Regions from separate parts of the Streptomyces sp. NPDC002088 genome, predicted to be linked through region 4. Evidence: riboswitches for the same ligand, from Rfam matches in the RefSeq annotation. Region 4 holds a riboswitch; each other region holds the start of a gene.
What was found. A riboswitch is a leader RNA that binds a small molecule or an ion and turns the genes downstream of it on or off. The one in region 4 is predicted to bind cyclic di-AMP.

Region 1 (3,345 bases), on a different contig from region 4:
CCGCGGGCCTTGACCCACTTGCCGATGATGGTCTCGGACTCGCCGCCCTTGTTGCCGTCGATCCACGCGGAGTAGGAGTCGGCGGTGTCGACGAAGTTGCCGCCGGCGGCCGCGTAGGCGTCGAGCACGGCGAAGGACTGGGCCTCGTCGGCGGTCCAGCCGAAGACGTTGCCGCCGAGGGAGAGCGGGAAGACCTCGAGGTCGGAGGAGCCGAGCTTGCGAAGAGAAGTCATGCTCAACTTCAACACCCGCACCAGAAGCCTGCATTCCGCATTTACCCGGAAATCCGGAAACCGGCAAAGACCGGCAGCCCTGACGTCGGGGGGTGTCGTCAGGGCCGCCGGGGATCAGGAGATCAGGGAACCAGGGGGATCAAAGGAAGGCGACCACCCTCAGGGGATGCCTCAGGAGATGCCTCAGGGGGTGAGTCCCTTGCCTCTCAGCCAGGCCATCGGGTCGATCCCGTCCGCGCTGCCGCCCGGGTGGACCTCGAGGTGGAGGTGCGGCCCCGTGACGTTGCCGGTGGCGCCCACGCGGCCGATGACGTCGCCCGTGGTGACCTTCTGTCCGACGCTGACACTGATCGACGACTGGTGGCAGAACCACAGCTCGGTGCCGTCGTCGAGGGTGAGGATCGTGCGGTAGCCGTAGGAGCCGGCCCAGCCCGCCTCGGTGATCGTGCCGCTGTGGATCGCCTTGATGAGCGTCCCGGTGGGCGCGGCGAAGTCGAGGCCCGTGTGGTAGCCGGAGGACCACATCGAGCCGGCCTCGCCGAAGGTCGAGGTGATCGTGTACGAGGAGGTCGGCAGCGTGTACTGCTTGGCCAGCTCGGCCAGGCGCTCGGCCTCGGCCTTCTTCGCGGCCTCCTCCTCCGCCTTCTTCTTGGCGGCGGCGGCCTTGGCCTCCGCCTCCTGCTCGGCCTTGGCGGCCGCGTCGGCAGCCGCCTTCTCGGCCGCGGCGGCCTCGGCGGCGGCGGCCTTGGTCTCGACCTGGTCCTGCTGCTGCTCGGCCTGGGCCATGATGCGGCTGCGCAGCGCCTCGCCGGCGTCGGTGGCGCCCTGGGCGGTGTCGGCGGAGGTCACGCCGATGCTGCTGAGCGGGGTCGCGGAGCCCTTGGCGGAGTCCGCGGAGTCGTCGTCGGACAGCAAGGAGCCGACGGAGGGCAGGTCGGGCATGGAGATGGACACCGGCGGCTTGCCGGTGTTGGCGCTGGCCATGCCGCCCGCGCCGACGGCGGCTATGACGCCGACGCCCAGGACGGTGGAGCTGCGGGCGAGTCCGCCGCGCTGCTTGGCGACGCGATGCCGGCCGCGTACGGGGGCGAGGGACTCCTCGGTGGGGTTCCACTCCTCCCACTGGCCCTCGTCGGTGCGGTAGCTGCCGTAGCCGAAGGGCTCGGTGCTGCGCTGACTCGGCACGAACGGGGCTTCTGGGGCAGGCCGGTTGGACGCCACGTGGGCGTGCTCCTTTCCTTCCTTCTCGCCTACCGGGTTAGCTGACGGGTTCGGAGCAGGAAGGTCTCCTACGCGCGTATACCGCCCGTTTTTCACGGCGGTGTCCGTGCGATTCACCCCAAGGTGGTGGTTCCCCGGTTCCCTTGCGGGATTCGGCGCGTGCGCACGGAGCCGTCTCTTGTGACGGCTGGGACGACCGCGCTGCGTTATCGAACGTTAATAGACCCGGGGGCGTGATTCCAAGCCGTTCTGCTTGATCATTAACATTTTCGGCCTGGACTTACAGGCCATGACCGGCGGAAATCGGGCGAGTTACCCCTCATTTGCGCCCCCTGCGCGCCCCCGCGGGAACACCTCAGGAAACACACAGGTTTTGATGGTGACTCAGATGTTATGCGCAGGGGGGTCGTCCGGTCACTCCCGGTCACGGAGGTGGGTACCCGGCCATCGGTCACGGCCGTCGTACGGCGAGCAGCGCCATGTCGTCCGTCATCCCGCCCCCGGAGTGCCGGCGCACGTCCTCCGCGAGGGCGGCAAGCAGCGCCTCGGGGTCGCGGAAGCGGCGGCCCGCGAGCCGCTCCTCGGGGTCGTAGAAGCGGCCGTAGGCGTCGCGGGCCTCGGAGACGCCGTCGGTGTGCAGGAGCAGGGTGGCGCCGCTCGGGAAGCCGGCCTCGTCCGCGTGGTCGGGCCAGGTGCCCAGCTCGCCCATGCCGAGCGGCAGGGCCGGCTCGCGGGCGAGCAGCGTGCGCACGGTGCCGTCCGGGTGCAGCAGCAGCGGCGGCGGATGCCCGCGGTTGAGGATCCGGACGACCCCGTCGCCGTGCGGGAACTCGGCGAGTACGGCGGTGGTGAATCCCTCGAAGGCGTCCAGCCCGTCGCGCCGCGTGCCCTCGCGCGCCAGCGCCCGCTCCAGCCGCTGCGCGACCGCCTCCAGCGTCGCCTCCTGCTCGGCGGCCTCCCGGAAGGCGCCGATGATGACGGCCACGGCCGCCACCGCGCCCATCCCCTTGCCCCGTACGTCCCCGACGACGAGGCGCACCCCGCGCGGGCTGTCCTGCACCGCGTACAGGTCGCCGCCGATGAAGGCGTCTGCCTGGGCCGCCTCGTAGCGGGCCGCGATGTCGTACCCGCCGATCTGCCCGGCGGGCTCGGGCAGCACCGCGCGCTGGGCGGCCTCGGCGATCTCGCGGGCGCTGGCGAGCCGCTGGTCGCCGCGGCGCACACCGCGGTTGATGACCGCGGCCATGGCGGCCACCGTGGCCACGGTGACGACCTCGGTGACCATGTCCGCGTCCGGGCTCAGCCCGAACCTGGCGTGTACGGCGTACGCGGCGACGAAGGCGGCGGCCCCCGTGACGACGGTGCCGACGAAGGAGTACAGCGGGGCTGCCACCAGGGGGGCGGCTGTGAAGAAGGGGATCGCGGTGAAGTCGCGGGGGGTGCAGAGGTCGTAGACGATGCCGCCGACGGCCAGCAGCACGGGGACCATCTGGAGGAGGGCCCGCACGGACGAGATCCGCCGCTCCGCGTCGCCCGAACCGCCTGAACCGCCCGCACCGGGAGGGACGGGCGGAACGGGCGCCTCGTCGCCGAGGCCGGGGTCGGGCACCGGGTCGGCCGGGAGCCGGCCGCCGGCCCGGGCGTAGGGGACGACGCGGTAGTCGTCGTAGGGGGTGGCGGGCTCGTCGGGTGGGCCCTCGCCCGTCAGGTCACCAGGCCGCACCACTTGTCTCCCGCCGTCCCGCGCGAACTCCCGCGCTCACGCCACGAAGGTTCCAGGTTTGCCGGAGTGGGGGTGGGGGGCGAGCGGTGTGGGCCGACCGGATGACAACAGCCGCGATGGATTGCAACAACCGCGATGGACGGCAACAACACTCAGGGCCGGAATAAC
Region 2 (3,345 bases), on a different contig from region 4:
ACGCGGTCGACCACCGACGCACGTCGTAGCGCAGCCGTGGTCGCGGCCGCAGCAGCTCGGCCACCAGCAGGACGGCGTACCAGCACAGGGCGAGCACGAGCAGGGCGACGGTCACGGTGCGCAGGACGCCGAGGTTGTCGTCGTTCCACAGGTACAGGCTCGCGCTCTGGGCGGAGATCAGCTTCGCCCCCGCCAGCGCCGAGATGGCGAGCGCCCCGCCGGCCACCCACTGGTCGCCGGCCCCCTCGACGGTCTGGCGCAGGTCGAAGTAGGCCAGGGCGAAGCCGTAGAGCACGATCCCCAGCCAGAACAGCACCATCGCCGCGCGCGCGAGCCAGGCCGTCGACAGGGCCCCGGCGAGGGTGGCACCGAGCACCGCGAGCCCCTGCGTGGCGACGCACCCGAGGAACACCGTCCCCGGCATACGCCGCCGCCAGTGCCGTACGACGTCGACGAGCAGCACCGGCCACAGCACCACGGACAGCGCCAGCAGCGCCTCGGCGAGGGTGTGCCGGCCCAGTGCGGAGAAACGGGTGCCGAGCACGGTGGTGGCGGCGACCGAGGTGAGTGCGGCGGGCGTGCCCGCCCGGCGCACCCATTTCTCCCGTTCCCACAGCAGCTGCAGAGCGAAGTCCGCCGCCAGCGCCAGCCAGGCGGCGCAGGCGAGCACCAGGGCGATCCGGGACAGGACCTCGTACCCCGACAGCTGCAGACCGACGGACAGGATGCCGGTCGCGAGCACGGCGGCCCCGGCCGCCGGCGGACGCTGCGCCCACCAGGCGCGGGGAGAGGAGGAGCGGGGCATGGGCCGATGCTAAGGAGCACCGCGCGCGTTGCGAGCGGGGCACGCGCGCGGGCGCCCGAAAATACGCGCGGGCGCAGGCACAGCACCACGCTCCCTCAGGACCAGTGCTCCCCCACGCGCGCGTGCCGCACCGCAGTCGGCGGTCAGGCCGGACGCACCACGCTGTGGATCCCCGATTCGCCGTCGTAGTAGATCGACTCCTCGCGGACGTACGCGCCGGGCTTGGGGGCGTGGATCATCATGCCGTTGCCGATGTAGATGCCGACATGGCTGACGTCGTCGTAGAAGAAAACCAGGTCGCCCGGCTGCGCGTCGGCGAGGGAGACGGTGGTGCCGGCGTTCACCTGGTCGTAGGTGGTGCGCGGGAGGGTGACGCCGGCGGCCTTCCAGGCTGCCTGGGTGAGGCCGGAGCAGTCGTAGGAGTCGGGGCCCGTGGCGCCCCAGACATACGGCTTGCCGATCTGCGCGCGGGCGAAGGCGAGCGCCTTCTCGGCCTTGGTGGACGAGGTGGACGAGGAGGACGAGGAGGACGAGCCCGAGCTCGATGTCGTGCTCTCCGTAGCAGCAGCCGCAGCCGCCGCTGCTGCCTGCTGCTTCGCGAGCTCCGCCGCCTTGCGCGCGGCCTCCTCCTGCTTCTGCTTCTCGATCTCCGCCAGCCGGGCCTTCTCCTGGGCGGTCAGCTGCGACAGCAGCACGCGCGCGTCCGTGAGCTTCTCCTGCACGGTCGCCTTGGCTGTCTTGAGGTCGTCCTGCGAGTCGGTGAGCGTCTCGAGACTCTCGGTGGCCTCCCGGCGCTGCTTCATCGTCGCGGCCTGTTCGGTGACGTAGTCATCGACCGCGTCCTTCTGGCGCGAGGTCAGGCGACTCATCAGCTGGGCCTGGTCGAAGTAGTCCTGCGGCGAGTCCGCGAGCAGGAAGGTCGCGGTGTCGGCCGTGGTGGCGCCGGTCCGGTACTGCGCCGCGGCGAAGGAACCAAGCTCCTCGCGCGCTTCGTTGAGCTTCTGGGTGCGCTGGGCGACGTTGTCGAGGAGGGTGTCGACGCGCTTGCGCTGCTTCGCGGTCTTCTCCTTGGCCGCGTTGTAGTTCTCGGTCGCCGACTCGGCCTGGCGGTACAGGTCGTCGACCTTCTTCTCGACCTCTTCGAGGCTCGGCTTGCCGTCGTCGGCCGAGGGGCTGGCGTTGGCCGTCTGGGAGAGCAGGGCGACGGAGGTGAGGGCCGCCGTGGCGAGGGCGGGGGTTCGTATGCCGGCTACGCGCGTACCTGCGGGACGCGACTTGCGGTGCGACGCCAAGGGAGGCGACTCCTTCCACGCTCCGCCTACCGGGTTAGCTGTCGGGTTCGGGCGGATGGATCGGAAGGGTTGCCCTACGGCCTGTCTCCCATGGGGAGTCGGGCCGATTCACCCCGGGTCTCGGTTGGGTCCCCGGCTCCGGTCGCCGTGCGGGCGTACCGGACTCGGCGGAGGCCGCGCGGCCCGGCGACGTTCGCCGGTGGGGGTCGTGCGGCCTGCTCGGCACGGTAGCCAACTCGTGTGGCGCCTGTGAAGGTTGATGGGCGATATGCCCGATACATTTTCGTGACCTAAGGCCAGGGCATTGCTTGCCGTGGCCAATCTGGAGTGATCTGTGGTGACTTGTCCGGAGTGGTGACGTCCGCCCGCTTCGTCGCGCTAGCTTCCAGTCAGCCACGGTCGGGTGCCGTGGCGGGGGAGAGAGGTACGGCCATGAGGAAGCGCACAGCACTCGTCGTCGGCACGTCGGTCGCGCTCGCCGTCACCGCGGGCATCGCACCCGCGAGCGCCGCCGGCGCCACGGGCGGACACGCCGGCGCCAAGCCCGTGATCCGCGTCATCGCCAAGGGCCTCGACAACCCGCGCCAGCTCTCCTACGACGACGGGCACGTGTACGTCGCCGAAGCCGGCCGCGGCGGCAAGAAGTGCGTCGGCGCGGGAGAAGAAGGCCAAACCTGCGTCGGCCTCTCGTCCGCGGTCACCAAGATCTACTGGGACGGCGGCGCATGGCACCACTACCGGGTGGTGAAAGGGCTGCCGTCAGGCGCCGCACCGGACGGCGGCTTCGCGACCGGTGTGGACGGCGTCTCCGCGCTCGACGGCTGCGTCTGGGCCGTCGAGACCTACGCCCCGCCGGAGGCCGGCATTCCCACCGGACCGCCCTGGAACACGCTCGGGAAACTGCTCTCCGTCGACCATGGCACGGCACGGATCGCCGCGGACGTCACCGCCGTCGAACAGAAGTACAACCCGCACAAGGCGACGGTCGAATCCAACCCGTACGCCGTCCTCGCCCTCCCCGACGGCCGCAAGATCGTCGCCGACGCCGCCGGAAACGACCTGGTCGTGGTGGACCCGTCCGGAAAGGCCCGGCCCTTCACGGTCTTCCCCGACCACGACAGGCACCAGGCCGTCCCGACGTCCCTCGCGCTCGGCCCCGACGGCAAGCTCTACGTCGGCGAGCTGAACGGCGAGGCGGAGAAGCCCACCGCGCGCGTGTGGAAGGTCGACCCGCGGACCGGAAAGATC
Region 3 (3,345 bases), on a different contig from region 4:
GCCGTTGAAGGGGCGCAGCGCGAGGATGCGGGCGTGCGGTGCGGCGGCGCGGAGTTGTTCGAGGTAGGCGCGGTAGGCGGGGCGGAAGGCGTCCGCGCCGAACGCGGTGTCGTTGGTGCCCTGGTTGACGACGATCACATCGGCGTTCCGGTCCGGATCCGCCGGGGAGCCGGCGTAGTTCCAGCCGTAGGCGTCCCCGGCCGCCGGCACTCCCCCGTTGCCGGTCTGGAGAACCCCCTGCCGGCCGAAGCCGACCTGGGTGAGCGAGGCGTGCAGGGCGTCGGCGACGAGGGTCGGGTAGGCGACGGTGCCGTCGGCGCAGTCGGAGGTGTTGGCCTCACACAGCGCCATCACGCCCTGGGTGATGGAGTCGCCGTAGAAGGCCACCGTACTTTTCGGCGCACGGAGTTGGGGCAGCAGGTGCCCGCCTCGCTCCAGCCGCAGCCCGGTCAGTGCGACGCCCGTCTCCAACGGCGGAGTCCATCGGTTGACGCGGGAGAAGACGTCCTTCACGGAGATCTCGACGATGTGGACCCCGCGGCCGTCGGCCGTGATCTCCACGTCGCTCTGGTCCACGGCCCGCAACTGCTTCGGGCCGCCATCGACCGACACGTAGATCTGAGCCGGCACGGTGATCGACGCGATGTCGAACAGGGCGTGCGCGCTCCCGCCGGTGAAGCGGAACCGGAGCCGCGAGCCGGAGTTGACAGTGACGGCCGCCCCGGCGGACCGGCTCCAGTGGCCCTCGTAGGCGAGCCGCCGGTCGTCGGGGCGTACGACATTCGGAGCTACGGACGCGAAGACGGGCGCAGTGGCCCCCAGGAGGATCCCCGCGGCCAGCGCCACGCTCAGGCAGGTGCGTCGGCCGACGCTGGGCACGGGGACCTCCGAAGGAAATAGAAAGCGCTTGCATCGCTACGGAGATCACTTTGGTCCCACCCTGCCGCCACTGTCGAGACCCTGGACACCCCTGCCACAAGATCGCAACACAGTGATCATGAACGCGCAAAATCGAACATACTGAAGGCCGGACCCCGGGGATCGGGGTCCGGCCTTCAGCGGAGCGGGGAGCAGGCGTCAGACGGCGACGCCGTGCGAACGGAGGTAGGCGACCGGGTCGACGTCCGAGCCGTAGTCCGGCGTGGTCCGGATCTCGAAGTGCAGATGCGGGCCGGTCACGTTGCCGGTCGCACCCGAGAGGCCGACCTGCTGCCCCGCGGTCACGGTCTGGCCGGCCGAGACGGAGAGCTGGGACAGGTGGCCGTACTGCGCGTAGTAGCCGTCGGCGAGCTTGATGACGACCTGGTTGCCGTACGCGCCGCCCCAGCCCGCCGAGACCACGGTGCCCGCGCCCACGGCCTTGAGCGAGGTGCCGGTCGGGACGACGAAGTCGACGCCGGTGTGGTACCCGCTGGACCACATGCTGCCCGCCACGTGGTAGGCGGTGCCGATCGTGGCACCGGCGACCGGGAGGGCGTAGCCGCCACTGATGGAGGTGCTGGTGGCGCTCGTGGCGTCGACGGCCTGCGCGCTGGTCGACTTCACCGCGGAGGCGTCCGAGACGGCGGACTTCGGCGAGGCGGACTTCGACGCGGAGGTCTCGGCGCCGGACTCGGTGCCGGTGCTCGCGGCGGCCTTCTTGCCGAGGCTGAGCTTCAGCCCGGGGTGGATCAGCGACGGGTTGCCGCCGACGGCCACACGGTTGTCCTCGTAGAGCTTGTGCCAGCCACCGCTGACGTTCTGCTCATCGGCGATCTTCGACAGGCAGTCGCCGGTCCGCACCGTGTAGGTCCGGGCACCCGCGCTCTTCGTGACGGCCTTCTTCCCGGTCACCGGAACGGACTGCACGGCCTTTTCGGAAACCGACTGCGCCGCGTGCGCACCGGTGGCCCCCATGAGCGGGAGGGCGAGCGCCGCGCCGCCGGTTCCGGCGACGGCGATCGAGCGAGTGAAGCGCCGGTTCTTGGGACGGCGGTGCTTACCCTTCGCGGGCATGGCGAATTCCTCTCCGGCGCCTGCGAGGTGAGCTGTCGGGTGCGGGCTGGAGATGCCCGGCCACGCTCGCGGCGTGGCTGTACCCCAAGCCGTTCCGGAGACCGGAACAGGCGGTCGTGCCTGTGGGTCCCCCGCTCCTGCCGTGCACGGGTGAGTGTGCGGGCACCGGGCGGCGGCAGGATTAGGCGTCCGCCCGGATCGGTGTGGAACGTAAGCGAGCAAGACGCAACCGGACAAGCGGCCTGTTCCGGATCTGCCCGTTTTACTTGATCCGTTACGGGATTTCCCGGTCACCCTCCGTGAATTCCCTCTACTCCCCTTCTTCAATTCACTGAAAAGGCACATGAATTACGTGAGCATGATGAGCGACATACGGTCACCGATATGACGCTCCTCACGCACCCTTTCTTCAGCTTCCTTTATTCCAGAGCGAGTTGGAATGAAGGCTGCAATTCGGACAGATCACTCAGATGCGGCGCAGGCGGATAACCGTCGCATCGAGGTCGCCGTGCAGCCCTGTGCGCAACCCGTGGTGCAGCAGCACCGCACCCCGGTGAACTTCGCCCGTTTCGCGGCATTCGTACGACGCCGTCGGGTCGAGGCCCCGCAGCCGCAGCGCCGGCACGGGCTCGCCGTACCGCTGCGCCTGGAGGCAGGCGAGGACGACGGCCTCGTCCCCGCGGACGTACTGCACGGCGCTCAGTCCGCCCTGCGGGGGCCGCAGCCGGTAGAGGTCGCCGTGCTGCACCAGCGGCCGGATCTCCTTGTAGAGGCCGACCCAGTCCCGCGCCTCGGCGAGCTCCTCCTCGGTCCATCGGGTGAGGTCTCCGCCGACGCCGAGCACCCCGGCCATGGCGCTCACGAACCGGAACCGCAGCGAGCTCACCCGGCCGTTGAGCTGGACGTTGGGGCTGTCGGTGACCCAGGCGGCCATGACCCGCGCGGGGTGGACCTGACTGAAACCGTGCTGGATGGAAAGCCGGTCGAGCGGATCGGTGTTGTCGGAGGTCCACACCTGGTCCGTACGGCTCATGATCCCGAGGTCGATCCGGCCGCCGCCGCCCGAGCAGGACTCGAAGGCGACGCCGGGGTGGGCCGCCCGGAGCCGGTCCAACAGGGCGTACAAGGCGTGCACATGGTCGACCCACAGCCGCTGCGGATACGCCTCGCCGGGCCAGCCGGCGTCGGTGAAGGAGCGGTTGAAGTCCCACTTCACGTAGTCGATCGGGGCGCTGGTCAGCAGCGTGTCGAGCCGCTCCCAGAGGTACTCCTGGACGTCCTCGCGCGCGAGGTTCAGCACGAGCTGATGACGGAGTTCCGTCCGCTTTCGTCCCGTCTGGTACTGCACCC
Region 4 (3,345 bases):
TGAGCAGGTGCGTCATGAGATTGGCGCTGCGCTCGCCCGGGATGCCGGTCCTGCTCTTGCCTTGAGCGTCATCGGCATGGTGAGCGGGATTCTTCGACAACCGCCCGTCCGCGAGGGTCCGGCGCGCATCGGCATAGCGGGTCACCAGCCATGCCTCGACTCCGCTGGGAAGTCTTGTCCGATGGACGGGGGCATGCTCACGCAGCCAGGCATAGGCCGGGTACGGGTCGGTGGCGAACTCCCAGGTGAAGAGTTCGGGTGCAGGGTTCGGGACGTTCACGACACGACCGTAACGGGAGCCGTTCGGTCGGTGCGCGGCCGCGGACCCGGGATGCACCGCCTGGAGGCTGGTCCGTGGGAGTCCCGTTCACCGAGGGAAACATGACACGCCCTCAACTCTGTGATCTTCACGTGATCTGTGCGGCATTAACTTGTGACAAGTGATCGTCTGCCGATACGTTCACCCATCAGCACGGTGCCCAGCGTCACCCGCCGTGCCGGTCACTGCTGTCGTGTGAAAGGTCTCCGTATGCTCTCCGGGAACGGTCGTCACCGTCGCCCCCGCCAGGCGCCGGCCCTCCTCGTCGCGGCCGGAGTGACCGGCTCCGCCATCGCCATCCCGCTCCTCGCCGCCACCGGCGCGAGCGCGGCCGAGGGCAGCACGTGGGACCACGTCGCGGAGTGCGAGACCGGCGGCTCGTGGAGCGCCAACACCGGCAACGGGTACTACGGCGGCCTCCATCTGACCCAGGCGGACTGGGAGGAGTACGGCGGTCTCGACTACGCCTCCAGAGCCGACCTGGCCAGCCGGTCCCAGCAGATCGCGGTCGCCGAGAAGATCCTCGCCGACCAGGGGGTCGGCGTCTGGTCCACGTGCGGACTGCTCTCGGGGCTCTCCCAGGACTCCGCGTCGGCGGACGTCGACACAGGCGTGGCGGACGACTCCTCGCACGGAAAGTCCAACTCCTCCGCATCATCCAACTCGCACGGCTTGTCCGACTCGTCCGAGGAGTCCTCCGGCGAGGCTTCCGCCGACTCGTCCGCCGAGCCCTCCGACGAAACATCCTCTTCCGACGCTTCTGCGGACAGCACGGACACCACGGACAACTCCACCAAGTCCGACACGAACTCCGACTCCGGCTCGGACTCGGGCTCCGGTGCGAGCGATTCGCAGGGCGCGGACAGCTCGCCCGCGGATGAGGCGACGGGTGATGACTCGGGCAACTCCGAGCAGAGCGTCGGCTCTTCGAACCTCGTCGACACCGGCGCGCTCGGCACCGGCCGCCACCGCGGCGGCAGCGCCGACGAGGGTGCGTCCGGCACCGGCGCTACCGCCTCCTCCACCGGCCGGCACGCCTCGCCCGCCGACGCCGCCGACGGCTCGTACGTCGTCCGTGTCGGGGACAGTCTCGTGTCCATCGCCGACTCCCTTGGCCTCGACGGCGGGTGGCGCGCGCTCTACGAGGAGAACAAAGAGACGATCGGTACCGATCCGAGCCGCATCGTCCCCGGTCAGACCCTGGAAGTCGGTGCCTAAACGGGCGAAAAGCGACGGGAGTTGACGTCCTGTTTCGCCATTAAATGTCCGATTTGGCGAAAGTGTGGGATGAGTCTCAGAAGCCCTGATCGTCTTTGAAAAACGGCGGATCGCCTGCCTACGGTCAGGACCGCTCGCCACTGCGAGCCCCGGCTGCCGCAACGCCGAATCCTGCCAGCGGCCGCACGGGAACAGTCGTCGCGTCAAGCGCCGTAGGCAGGAGCGGGGGACCCAAGGTAAGTGCCGGGCCCAGCAGTTGAGGCTGGTTCCGGCTTGGGGTGAAGCCGTGTCCCGTGAGGGGCGCGGCCGGGCAACTCAACCGGCCCGAACCCGACAGCTCACCTCGCAGGCGTCGGTGAGGGGATCCAACCATGCTGTTTTCCAGCAAGGGCAAGCACCGTCGCCCGTTCAAGGCCACCCGCGTCGCCGCGCTCGCCGGCGTCACCGGCGTCGCCATCGCCGCCCCGCTGATGGCGGCCGGCAACGCCTCCGCCGCCACCGCCTCCGAGTGGGACACCGTCGCCCAGTGCGAGTCCGGCGGCAACTGGTCCATCAACACCGGCAACGGCTTCTACGGCGGTCTGCAGTTCTCCGCCTCCACCTGGGCCGCGTACGGCGGCACGCAGTACGCCGCCACCGCCGACAAGGCCTCCAAGGCCCAGCAGATCGCGGTCGCCGAGAAGGTCCTCGCCGCGCAGGGCAAGGGTGCCTGGCCGACCTGCGGCACGGGCCTCTCCAGCGCCGCCTACAACGGCAGCGCGAGCACCAGCACCACCACGAGCACCGGCACCACCACCCGCTCGACCGACGAGCAGGCCGCCTCCCGCTCCGCCGAGCGCCCGGCCGCCACGACGACCGTCACCACCCCGACCGGCGAGAAGGTCAAGAAGGGCGACGGCGAGTACAAGGTCGTCACGGGTGACACCCTCAGCTCCATCGCCGAGAAGTACAGCGTCAAGGGCGGCTGGCAGCAGCTGTTCAAGCTGAACAAGGACATCGTCGACGACGCCGACTTCATCTACCCGGGCCAGCAGCTGCACCTGAAGTGACACCCGGCTCGTAGCTGAACCACAGCGCCCTCACATCCGTGCCTTCCATAGTGAAGGCCTCGTGCGGGCCACCCCCCGTCCCCACGGGCTCCCCGCTCCGGTGCGCGTTCCCCCGTACGCACCGGAGCGGGGCCTTTTTGCGATCCGGCCTCTTTTCGCGAACCGGCTTTGTTCCGTTCGGAAACAATTTACTCTCGGTTCCGTCCACCGGCCGGTCAACGGCTGGCCGATCGCCCGGAGCCGGTTAGGCTCAGTCTCGCGGGGCCACCACAGGCCCGCATACCCGCGTCACATCCCAGAAGGAGATGCTCGTGCCGTCCATCGACGTCGTCGTAGCCCGGGAAATCCTGGACTCCCGAGGCAACCCCACGGTCGAGGTCGAGGTCGGCCTCGACGACGGCAGCACGGGTCGTGCCGCCGTCCCGTCCGGCGCTTCCACCGGCGCCTTCGAGGCCATCGAGCTCCGCGACGGTGACCCCAACCGTTACCAGGGCAAGGGTGTCGAGAAGGCCGTCCTCGCCGTCATCGAGCAGATCGGCCCGGAGCTGGTCGGCTACGACGCCACCGAGCAGCGCCTGATCGACCAGGCCATGTTCGACCTGGACGCCACCGACAACAAGGGCTCGCTCGGCGCCAACGCCATCCTCGGCGTCTCCCTCGCCGTCGCGCACGCCGCCTCCGAGGCGTCCGACCTGCCGCTGTTCCGCTACCTCGGTGGCCCGAACGCGCACCTGCTGCCCGTCCCGATGATGAACATCC

Region 1: linked by a shared signal. The riboswitch ahead of ABT114_RS07240 (M23 family metallopeptidase) and the one ahead of ABT114_RS21000 (transglycosylase family protein) in region 4 are both predicted to bind cyclic di-AMP.
Region 2: linked by a shared signal. The riboswitch ahead of ABT114_RS18070 (C40 family peptidase) and the one ahead of ABT114_RS21000 (transglycosylase family protein) in region 4 are both predicted to bind cyclic di-AMP.
Region 3: linked by a shared signal. The riboswitch ahead of ABT114_RS00265 (M23 family metallopeptidase) and the one ahead of ABT114_RS21000 (transglycosylase family protein) in region 4 are both predicted to bind cyclic di-AMP.

What each region holds. Positions count from the first base shown of each region.
Region 1 covers NZ_JBEOXO010000002.1:750,621-753,965, reverse strand. Annotated here, with positions in the region: gene ABT114_RS07245 (aldo/keto reductase) at 1-233, opposite strand, end outside; gene ABT114_RS07240 (M23 family metallopeptidase) at 417-1,454, opposite strand; cyclic di-AMP (ydaO/yuaA leader) riboswitch at 1,466-1,622, opposite strand; gene ABT114_RS07235 (PP2C family protein-serine/threonine phosphatase) at 1,906-3,177, opposite strand.
Region 2 covers NZ_JBEOXO010000007.1:338,507-341,851, forward strand. Annotated here, with positions in the region: gene ABT114_RS18065 (tellurite resistance/C4-dicarboxylate transporter family protein) at 1-805, opposite strand, end outside; gene ABT114_RS18070 (C40 family peptidase) at 949-2,097, opposite strand; cyclic di-AMP (ydaO/yuaA leader) riboswitch at 2,106-2,277, opposite strand; gene ABT114_RS18075 (ScyD/ScyE family protein) at 2,530-3,345, shown strand, end outside.
Region 3 covers NZ_JBEOXO010000001.1:58,362-61,706, reverse strand. Annotated here, with positions in the region: gene ABT114_RS00270 (GDSL-type esterase/lipase family protein) at 1-879, opposite strand, end outside; gene ABT114_RS00265 (M23 family metallopeptidase) at 1,078-1,995, opposite strand; cyclic di-AMP (ydaO/yuaA leader) riboswitch at 2,000-2,158, opposite strand; gene ABT114_RS00260 (alpha-galactosidase) at 2,462-3,345, opposite strand, start outside.
Region 4 covers NZ_JBEOXO010000009.1:108,114-111,458, reverse strand. Annotated here, with positions in the region: gene ABT114_RS21010 (cytochrome P450 family protein) at 1-280, opposite strand, end outside; gene ABT114_RS21005 (transglycosylase family protein) at 530-1,537, shown strand; cyclic di-AMP (ydaO/yuaA leader) riboswitch at 1,736-1,904, shown strand; gene ABT114_RS21000 (transglycosylase family protein) at 1,909-2,586, shown strand; gene eno (phosphopyruvate hydratase) at 2,892-3,345, shown strand, end outside.